2 regions of the Streptomyces sp. NPDC056061 genome follow, and region 2 is predicted to be linked to the other one. Evidence: riboswitches for the same ligand, from Rfam matches in the RefSeq annotation. Region 2 holds a riboswitch; the other holds the start of a gene.

Region 1 (4,205 bases), on a different contig from region 2:
CGCTGGTGGAGCCGCTCAGCCTGGACGAGGCGTTCGTCGACCTGGAGGCCGGCGGGACGGCCGACGACCGGGCCTCCGCGCTGGCGATCGGGGAGGAGCTGCGCGCGGTCATCGCGGCCGTGACCGGGCTCACGGGCTCGGTCGGACTCGCGGGTTCCAAGATGCTGGCCAAGATCGCGTCGGAGGAGGCGAAGCCGAACGGTCTCAGGCTCATCGAGCCCGGGACGGAACGGGAGCTGCTCGCGCCCATGCCCGTACGGACCATCCCCGGCGTCGGGCCCGCCACGGCCGACCATCTGCGCCGCGCCGGAATGACGACGGTCGACGATCTCGTACGCGCGGGTGAGGCGGAGCTCGTGCGCCTGATCGGCAAGGCGCACGGCAGCTCGCTGCACCGCATGGCGCTCGGCCACGACGACCGGCCCGTCGTGGCCGAGCGGGACGCGAAATCCGTCTCCGTCGAGGACACCTTCGACATGGACCTGCACGACCGGGTGCGGGTCAGGACGGAGGTGGAGCGGCTGGCCGACCGATGTGTGCGGCGGCTGCGCGAGGCGGGGAGGTCCGGGCGGACGGTGGTGCTGAAGGTGCGTCGGTACGACTTCTCCACGCTCACGAGGTCGGAGACGCTCCGTGGGCCCACGGACGACCCCGGGGTGGTCCGGGAGGCCGCCGCACGGCTCCTGGAGGCCGTGGACACCACGGGGGGCGTCCGGCTCCTGGGCGTGGGTGTCACGGGCCTGGCCGACTACACGCAGGAGGATCTGTTCGCGCAGGCCGCCGACGCGAGGGCCGGGGCCGAGGGCGCGGCCGAGGTGGCCGACGAGGAGACGGACGGGACGGCGACCGCGGAAGCGGACCGGGCCGAGCGCGAGACCGCCGAGCGGCTCGCCGCCCGGCAGTGGCCGGCCGGACACGACGTGCACCACGACGTCTTCGGTCACGGCTGGGTCCAGGGCAGCGGCGTCGGCCGGGTCACCGTGCGGTTCGAGGAACCCGGGTCGGTGCCGGGTCGGGTGCGCACGTTCCGGATGGACGACCCGGAGCTGCGGCCGTCCGAGCCGCTGCCCCTGGTGCGGAACCCCGTGGACTATTCCTCCTGGCCGGCCAGCCTGCCGAAGTCCCTGTCCGGTGCGGTCTCCTCGGGAAGGGAATCCAGACCGTAGTGCCGGTACAGCTGGAGCTCCTGTTCCGGCGAGAGATGACGGCCGACACCGAAGTCCGGCGCGTCCTTGATCAGAGCACGGTCGAACGGGACGCGGAGGGTGTCCTCGACGAGCTCGCTGGGTTCCAGCGGGACGAAAGCGTCCCGGCTGAAGAGACCGGTGCGCACGGCAGCCCACTCGGGCACCCCGGTCGCATCGTCGAGGTACACCTCGTCCACGGTTCCGATCTTGGTGCCCTTGCGGTCGAACGCCTTGCGGCCGATCAGGCTGCGCGGATCGATGTCGGTCTGCACGGTCCCTCCCACTGGTCGCGGCTACTCCACAAGCACTACAGAAATGCACAACCGGGGGATCGGCCACTCGAGAATTCCGCCACGACCCCCGCTGGTAGGCTGGTTACGGCCGCTGACCCCGTGCGGGAGAGCCTTTGGAACCGATCCGAAGGCGCCGAAGGAGCAAATCCTCCCCGGAATCTCTCAGGCCCCTGTACCGCACGGACGAGGTCACTCTGGAAAGCAGGGCGGGTTCCGTGCGGCCGAGCGCCGATGCGGTTCCCATCCTCACCGACGGTGAAAGCCGGTGCTCCGCAGCGTGCGCCGGTGAAGCTCTCAGGTCGAGATGACAGAGGGGGAGGCCGTTCGGGCACCCGCGCCGGGGTGCCCCTCGCAGGTCGTGACAGACCAGGAGGCCTCCACCATGACCCCCCGTCGCACTCCGCTCTCCCAGCTGGAGCAGGGCATTCCGTTCGAGCAGCGCCACATCGGTCCGGACGCCGAGGCGCAGTCGAAGATGCTCGCCCAGGTCGGATACGGATCGCTGGACGAGCTGACCGCGGCCGCGGTGCCCGACGTCATCAAGAGCGCCGAGGCCCTCGGGCTGCCGGGCGCCCGCACCGAGGCCGAGGTCCTCGCCGAGCTGCGCGCCCTGGCAGACCGCAACGAGGTGCTGGCCCCGATGATCGGGCTCGGCTACTACGGCACCTTCACCCCGCCGGTGATCCTCCGCAACGTCATGGAGAACCCGGCCTGGTACACGGCCTACACGCCGTACCAGCCGGAGATCTCGCAGGGCCGCCTGGAGGCGCTGCTCAACTTCCAGACGATGGTCGCCGAGCTGACCGGGCTGCCGACCTCCGGCGCCTCCCTGCTCGACGAGGGCACCGCCGCCGCCGAGGCGATGGCGCTGTCGCGGCGGGTCGGCAAGGTGAAGAACGGCGTCTTCCTCGTCGACTCCGACACCCTGCCGCAGACGATCGCCGTCATCGGGACCCGTGCCGAGCCGACCGGCGTGGAGGTCGTCGTCGCCGATCTCACGGACGGCATCCCCGCCGAGATCGCCGAGCGCGGCGTCTTCGGCGTCCTGGTGCAGTACCCGGGCGCCTCCGGGACGGTGCGCGACATCCGCCCCGTCATCAAGCAGGCCCACGAGATGGGCGCCGTCGTCACCGTCGCCGCCGACCTGCTGGCCCTCACCCTGCTCACCTCGCCCGGAGACCTGGGCGCCGACATCGCGGTCGGCACCACACAGCGCTTCGGCGTCCCGATGGGCTTCGGCGGACCGCACGCCGGCTTCATGGCCGTGCGCGAGAAGTTCGCCCGCAGCCTGCCCGGCCGCCTCGTCGGCGTCTCCGTCGACGCGGACGGCAACAAGGCGTACCGGCTCGCCCTGCAGACCCGCGAGCAGCACATCCGCCGTGAGAAGGCCACCAGCAACATCTGCACCGCGCAGGTGCTGCTCGCCGTCATGGCCGGGATGTACGCCGTCTACCACGGCCCGGACGGGTTGCGGACGATCGCCCGCCGCACCCACCGCTACGCGGCGGTCCTCGCCGAGGGCCTGCGCGCCTCCGGCGCCGACGTCGTGACCGGCAGCTACTTCGACACCCTCACCGTGCGGGTGCCGGGGAAGGCCGCCGCCGTCGTGGCCGACGCCCGCGAGCGCGGTGTCAACCTGCGGCTCGTCGACGCCGACCAGGTCTCCCTCGCCTGCGACGAGACCACCACGCGTACGCAGATCGCCGCAGTCTGGGCCGCCTTCGGTGCCGACGGCGACATCGACGCGCTGGACGCCGCGACCGCCGATGCGCTGCCGGGGAACCTGCTGCGCACCGACGAGATCCTCACCCACCCGGTCTTCCACCAGCACCGCTCCGAGACGGCCATGCTCCGCTACCTGCGCAGGCTCGCCGACCGGGACTACGCACTGGACCGCGGCATGATCCCGCTCGGCTCCTGCACCATGAAGCTGAACGCCACCACCGAGATGGAGTCGATCACCTGGCCCGAGTTCGGCGCGCTGCACCCCTTCGCCCCGGCCGAGCAGGCACAGGGCTTCCTCACCCTCATCCGTGAGCTGGAGGAGCGCCTCGCCGAGGTCACCGGGTACGACGCGGTGTCCATCCAGCCGAACGCAGGCTCGCAGGGCGAGTTCGCCGGCCTCCTGGCCGTCCGCGCCTACCACCGGGCCAACGGGGACGAGCAGCGGACCATCTGCCTCATCCCGTCCTCCGCGCACGGCACCAACGCGGCGAGCGCCGTGATGGCGGGCATGAAGGTCGTCGTGGTGAAGACCGCCGAGGACGGCACGGTCGACGTCGAGGACCTGCGCGCCAAGATCGAGAAGCACCGCGACGAGCTCGCCGTGCTCATGATCACGTACCCGTCGACGCACGGCGTCTTCGAGGAGCACGTCGCGGACATCTGCGCCGAGGTGCACGACGCGGGCGGTCAGGTGTACGTCGACGGCGCCAACCTCAACGCGCTGGTCGGCCTCGCGAGGCCGGGCAGGTTCGGCGGCGACGTCTCGCACCTGAACCTGCACAAGACCTTCTGCATCCCGCACGGCGGCGGCGGTCCCGGCGTCGGCCCGGTCGGCGTGCGCGCGCACCTGGCTCCGTACCTGCCCAACCACCCGCTGCAGCCCTCGGCGGGCCCCGACACCGGAGTCGGACCGATCTCGGCAGCTCCGTGGGGTTCGGCCGGCATCCTGCCCATCTCCTGGTCGTACGTGCGCCTGATGGGCGGCGAGGGCCTGAAGCGG
Region 2 (4,205 bases):
TGCTCGACCTGTCCGGCCGCCGCGGTGCCTGACGCTCTCACCTGGTCCCGCCCCTCCTCGTTCCACTGTGCCGGCGCGCCGCTCCCGGGGCACACGGGTGCGGCGGATGCCGTGGCACCCGCCATCAAACCAGCTTAGGTGCCGGTGCTGACACCGACTTGACGCCTCGGGCCGGTACGGTGCCCCGCCCCGGCCGCCCGCGGCACGGTCCGCGCGCCCGTGCCCGTGCCACCGTTCCGGGCCCGGCTACCGCTCCCCGCGCCGGTAGAACGGGCGGAGCTTCTCCCGCATCCAGTCGCCGACCGGATCCTGGGCCACGTCGAGCAGGACCAGATTGACCGGCCAGGGCACCGCCACGCGGCCCAGTGCCCGGCCCAGCGCGTCCATCGGGGCGCTCTGGACGGTGCCGTCCCGGTCGGACAGCTCGACGCCGACGAAGAGGGCGGGCTCGGCGCCCTCGACGCTGGCCAGCGCCCGGCGGGCGGTGATCACGACGCCGCTCTCCTCGAACTCACCGGCCGCGGCGGAGAGGAAGTCGATGGGTTCCTCCTGCCAGTCCGGTTCGTACAGGCGGACCCGGCCGCCGCTCGCGGGCCCGTCGAGCGGGGTGCGCCCGGCGCGGCAGAGCTCGGCCACGGCGGGCGGCGGCAGCGGCATCCCGACCGCGCCGCCGGGGTTCACGGCGATGCCGAGCTGCGGGGGCAGGCCGCGGGCGAAGTCGCGGGCGGGTGCGACGGCGAAGGACATCCGGTCGCCGACACAGCTGAGGAACTGCTGCTCGGAGCTGTACACGGGGACGAACGCGGCGCCGTCGATCTCCAGCGTCGGCAGGTCGAGGTCGGTTGATTCGGGACCACCGCCGTTCGGCAGGGGCACCCAGACCTGACTGCGTCCGAGTACCTCGACGAGGCGCCCGCCGGCCTCCGCCACACCCACCGAGGCCATCAGCACCTCTTCGAGCTCGTTGGCCGGCCATCCGTGCTGCGGATGGGGCTGGACCTGTGCCGGAACGTCCACTGCTTTCCCTTCTCGTCCGAGCCTGTTGGCAGAAGGTTAGCGACCTCGTCCACGGCGGGCGGCGGAGCAGTCGCCGGACACCGCGACGCCGCCGCCCGTCGGGGGCGGGGACGGGGCGTCCGTCCCGGGCGGACCTCCGGGGCCTGGCGGAACCTGCGCGAAGGCGATCCGGCGCAACAGCCCGGCCGCCTCCCGGTCCAGCAGCACCACCGAGGCGCAGCCGGGCGGCGGCAGTCCGTCCCCGGCGTCCCGCAGCAGCCTGCCGACGGCCCTGCGGTGCCGGGCGAACGCGTACCCGGAGACGCCCCGGCCGCGTTCCCGCTGCCCCTCCCGCGCGGTCTGCGGCGTGACGTCCAGCAGGAGCAGATGGAGGGCCCGGCCCCGTCGCCGCGCGTGGCGGGCCAGCCAACTGCGTACCCATGCCTGGGTTCCGCAGTCGTGGACGACGACGGACTCGCCGGAGCACAGGCACTTCCACAGCCCCGCGTAGTGGGCGAGGCGGACGAGCGGGCGGTAGAGGGCGTAGGGCAGCGGGCGGGGCATCAGCCGCGCCCAGCGGTCCCGGGTGTCCTGGGAGTCGACGGCGCGGACCGTGGCCACCCGCCGGATCAGTGTCGACTTGCCGCTGCCGGGGAGGCCGGAGACCACCACCACGTCGCCCACGGCGAAGCGCAGGGAGTGCGGCTCCCGCCCGCCGCCCCGCCGCAGGTCGCGCACGACGGGCGGGGGCCGGTCGAACGATTCCGCGGCCGGTCCCCCCGGCTGTGCGGGCATCGCGCCAACGGGCCCCGGGCTCGCCGCATACCGCCGTAACGTCATCGCGCTCCCCCTGCCGGGTGTCCACCCATGCATCGAAGTGTAAAGAAAAGGTAATGCGGCACAACCGTCCACGCCGCCGGATCCGGTAAGGGACCACCTGCCGATTTCCGTCCGGGACCGACGCCCCGCTCCGGCGCGATGCGTGCGATGATGACCCGGCCAACTGCATAACGGCCGTTTGAATCCGCGCGGGAGAGTTCCGGTCACTGCATGTGCCGGGCGCCGAAGGAGCAAGTTCCTCCCTTGAATCTCTCAGGCCCCGTACCGCGCGGATGAGGCAGATCTGAAAAGCGGGCCGCTTCGCGGCTCCACCCAAGGTGCAAGCCGAACCCTTCGGGGGCTCTCGGCGAACCTCTCAGGTTCCGATGACAGATGGGGAGGGTTCGTCCTCGTCGTCATGCCCCGGGAGCCACATTCATGAGCACCGCACCCCGCCAGACCGCACTCGATGCCCTGCACCGTTCGCTGGGCGCGACCATGACCGACTTCGCGGGCTGGGACATGCCGCTGCGGTACGGCAGCGAGCGCGAGGAGCACCAGGCGGTCCGTACCCGGGCCGGTCTCTTCGACCTGTCCCACATGGGCGAGATCACCGTCACCGGCCCGCAGGCCGCGGACTTCCTCGACTACGCCCTGGTCGGCAACATCGGCACCGTCGCCGCCGGCCGCGCCCGCTACACGATGATCTGCGCCGAGGACGGCGGCATCCTGGACGACCTGATCGTCTACCGGCTGGGAGAGGCCGAGGCCCCCGAGTACATGGTCGTCGCCAACGCGGGCAACGCCCAGATCGTGCTGGACGCGCTGACCGCCCGGGCCGAGGGTTTCGACGCCGAGGTGCGCGACGACCGCGACGCGTACGCGCTGCTCGCCGTCCAGGGCCCCGAGTCCCCCGCCATCCTCGCCTCGGTCACCGACGCCGACCTGGACGGTCTGAAGTACTACGCCGGTCTGCCGGGCACGGTCGCCGGGATCCCCGCGCTGATCGCCCGGACCGGCTACACCGGCGAGGACGGCTTCGAGCTGTTCGTCGCCCCCGAGCACGCCGAGCGGCTGTGGAAGGCCCTCACCGAGGCGGGCGCCGGGCACGGCCTGGTCCCGTGCGGCCTCTCGTGCCGGGACACGCTGCGCCTGGAGGCGGGCATGCCCCTCTACGGCCACGAGCTGACCACCGAGCTGACCCCGTTCGACGCCGGGTTCGGCCGGGTCGTGAAGTTCGAGAAGGACGGCGGCTTCGTCGGCCGCGAGGCGCTGGTGGCCGCCGCCGAGCGCGCCGAGACCGCCCCGCCCCGCAAGCTGGTCGGGCTGATCGCCGAGGGCCGCCGGGTCCCGCGGGCCGGCTACTCCGTGGTGGCCGGGGGCGAGGTCGTCGGCGAGGTCACCTCGGGCGCCCCGTCCCCCACCCTGGGCAAGCCGATCGCGATCGCGTACGTGGACGCCGCGTACGCCGCCCCCGGCACCGAGGGCGTCGGCGTGGACATCCGGGGCAACCACGAGCCGCTCGAGGTCGTGTCCCTGCCGTTCTACAAGCGTCGGAAGTGACGTCTTCACAAGCGTCACAGCGACATCCGCGCCACGGGCGTCGGAAGTGACGACGGCACCCACGGGCCCCGCAGGCCGCGCCGGAGCCGGAGATCGACATCCGTACGCCGCAAAAGTGACGCAGTCTCGTCTCACACCGTAAGACCACCGTTCATCAGCACTCCCCCACGTACAGGAGAATTCAGGTCATGAGCAACCCCCAGCAGCTGCGTTACAGCAAGGAGCACGAGTGGCTGTCGGCCGTCGAGGACGGCGTGGCCACGATCGGCATCACCGAGTTCGCCGCCAACGCGCTCGGCGACGTCGTCTACGCGCAGCTCCCCGCCGTCGGCGACACGGTGACCGCGGGCGAGACCTGTGGCGAGCTGGAGTCGACCAAGTCGGTGAGCGATCTGTACTCGCCGGTGACGGGCGAGATCACCGCCGCGAACCAGGACGTCGTGGACGATCCGTCGCTGGTGAACTCCGCTCCCTTCGAGGGCGGCTGGCTGTTCAAGGTACGTGTCGCGGAGGAGCCCGAGGACCTGCTCTCCGCCGACGAGTACACCGAGTTCTCCGGCAACTAAAGACCCCAAGGGACCACCTGATGTCGCTTCTCAACTCATCCCTCCACGACCTGGACCCGGACGTCGCCGCCGCCGTCGACGCCGAGCTCCACCGACAGCAGTCCACCCTCGAGATGATCGCCTCGGAGAACTTCGCTCCGGTAGCGGTCATGGAGGCCCAGGGCTCCGTCCTCACCAACAAGTACGCCGAGGGCTACCCCGGCCGCCGCTACTACGGCGGCTGCGAGCACGTCGACGTCGTCGAGCAGATCGCCATCGACC

What was found. A riboswitch is a leader RNA that binds a small molecule or an ion and turns the genes downstream of it on or off. The one in region 2 is predicted to bind glycine.
Region 1: another riboswitch for glycine. It lies ahead of gcvP (aminomethyl-transferring glycine dehydrogenase); the one in region 2 lies ahead of gcvT (glycine cleavage system aminomethyltransferase GcvT).

The regions. Positions count from the first base shown of each region.
Region 1 is NZ_JBHJWQ010000038.1:8,944-13,148, forward strand. Features, by position in the region: gene ACFC79_RS33565 (DNA polymerase IV) at 1-1,166, shown strand, start outside; gene ACFC79_RS33570 (PRC-barrel domain-containing protein) at 1,091-1,459, opposite strand; glycine riboswitch at 1,573-1,668, shown strand; gene gcvP (aminomethyl-transferring glycine dehydrogenase) at 1,863-4,205, shown strand, end outside.
Region 2 is NZ_JBHJWQ010000001.1:775,262-779,466, reverse strand. Features, by position in the region: gene ACFC79_RS03350 (enhanced serine sensitivity protein SseB C-terminal domain-containing protein) at 1-41, opposite strand, end outside; gene ACFC79_RS03345 (enhanced serine sensitivity protein SseB) at 247-1,017, opposite strand; gene ACFC79_RS03340 (AAA family ATPase) at 1,054-1,836, opposite strand; glycine riboswitch at 2,016-2,113, shown strand; gene gcvT (glycine cleavage system aminomethyltransferase GcvT) at 2,254-3,378, shown strand; gene gcvH (glycine cleavage system protein GcvH) at 3,567-3,944, shown strand; gene glyA (serine hydroxymethyltransferase) at 3,965-4,205, shown strand, end outside.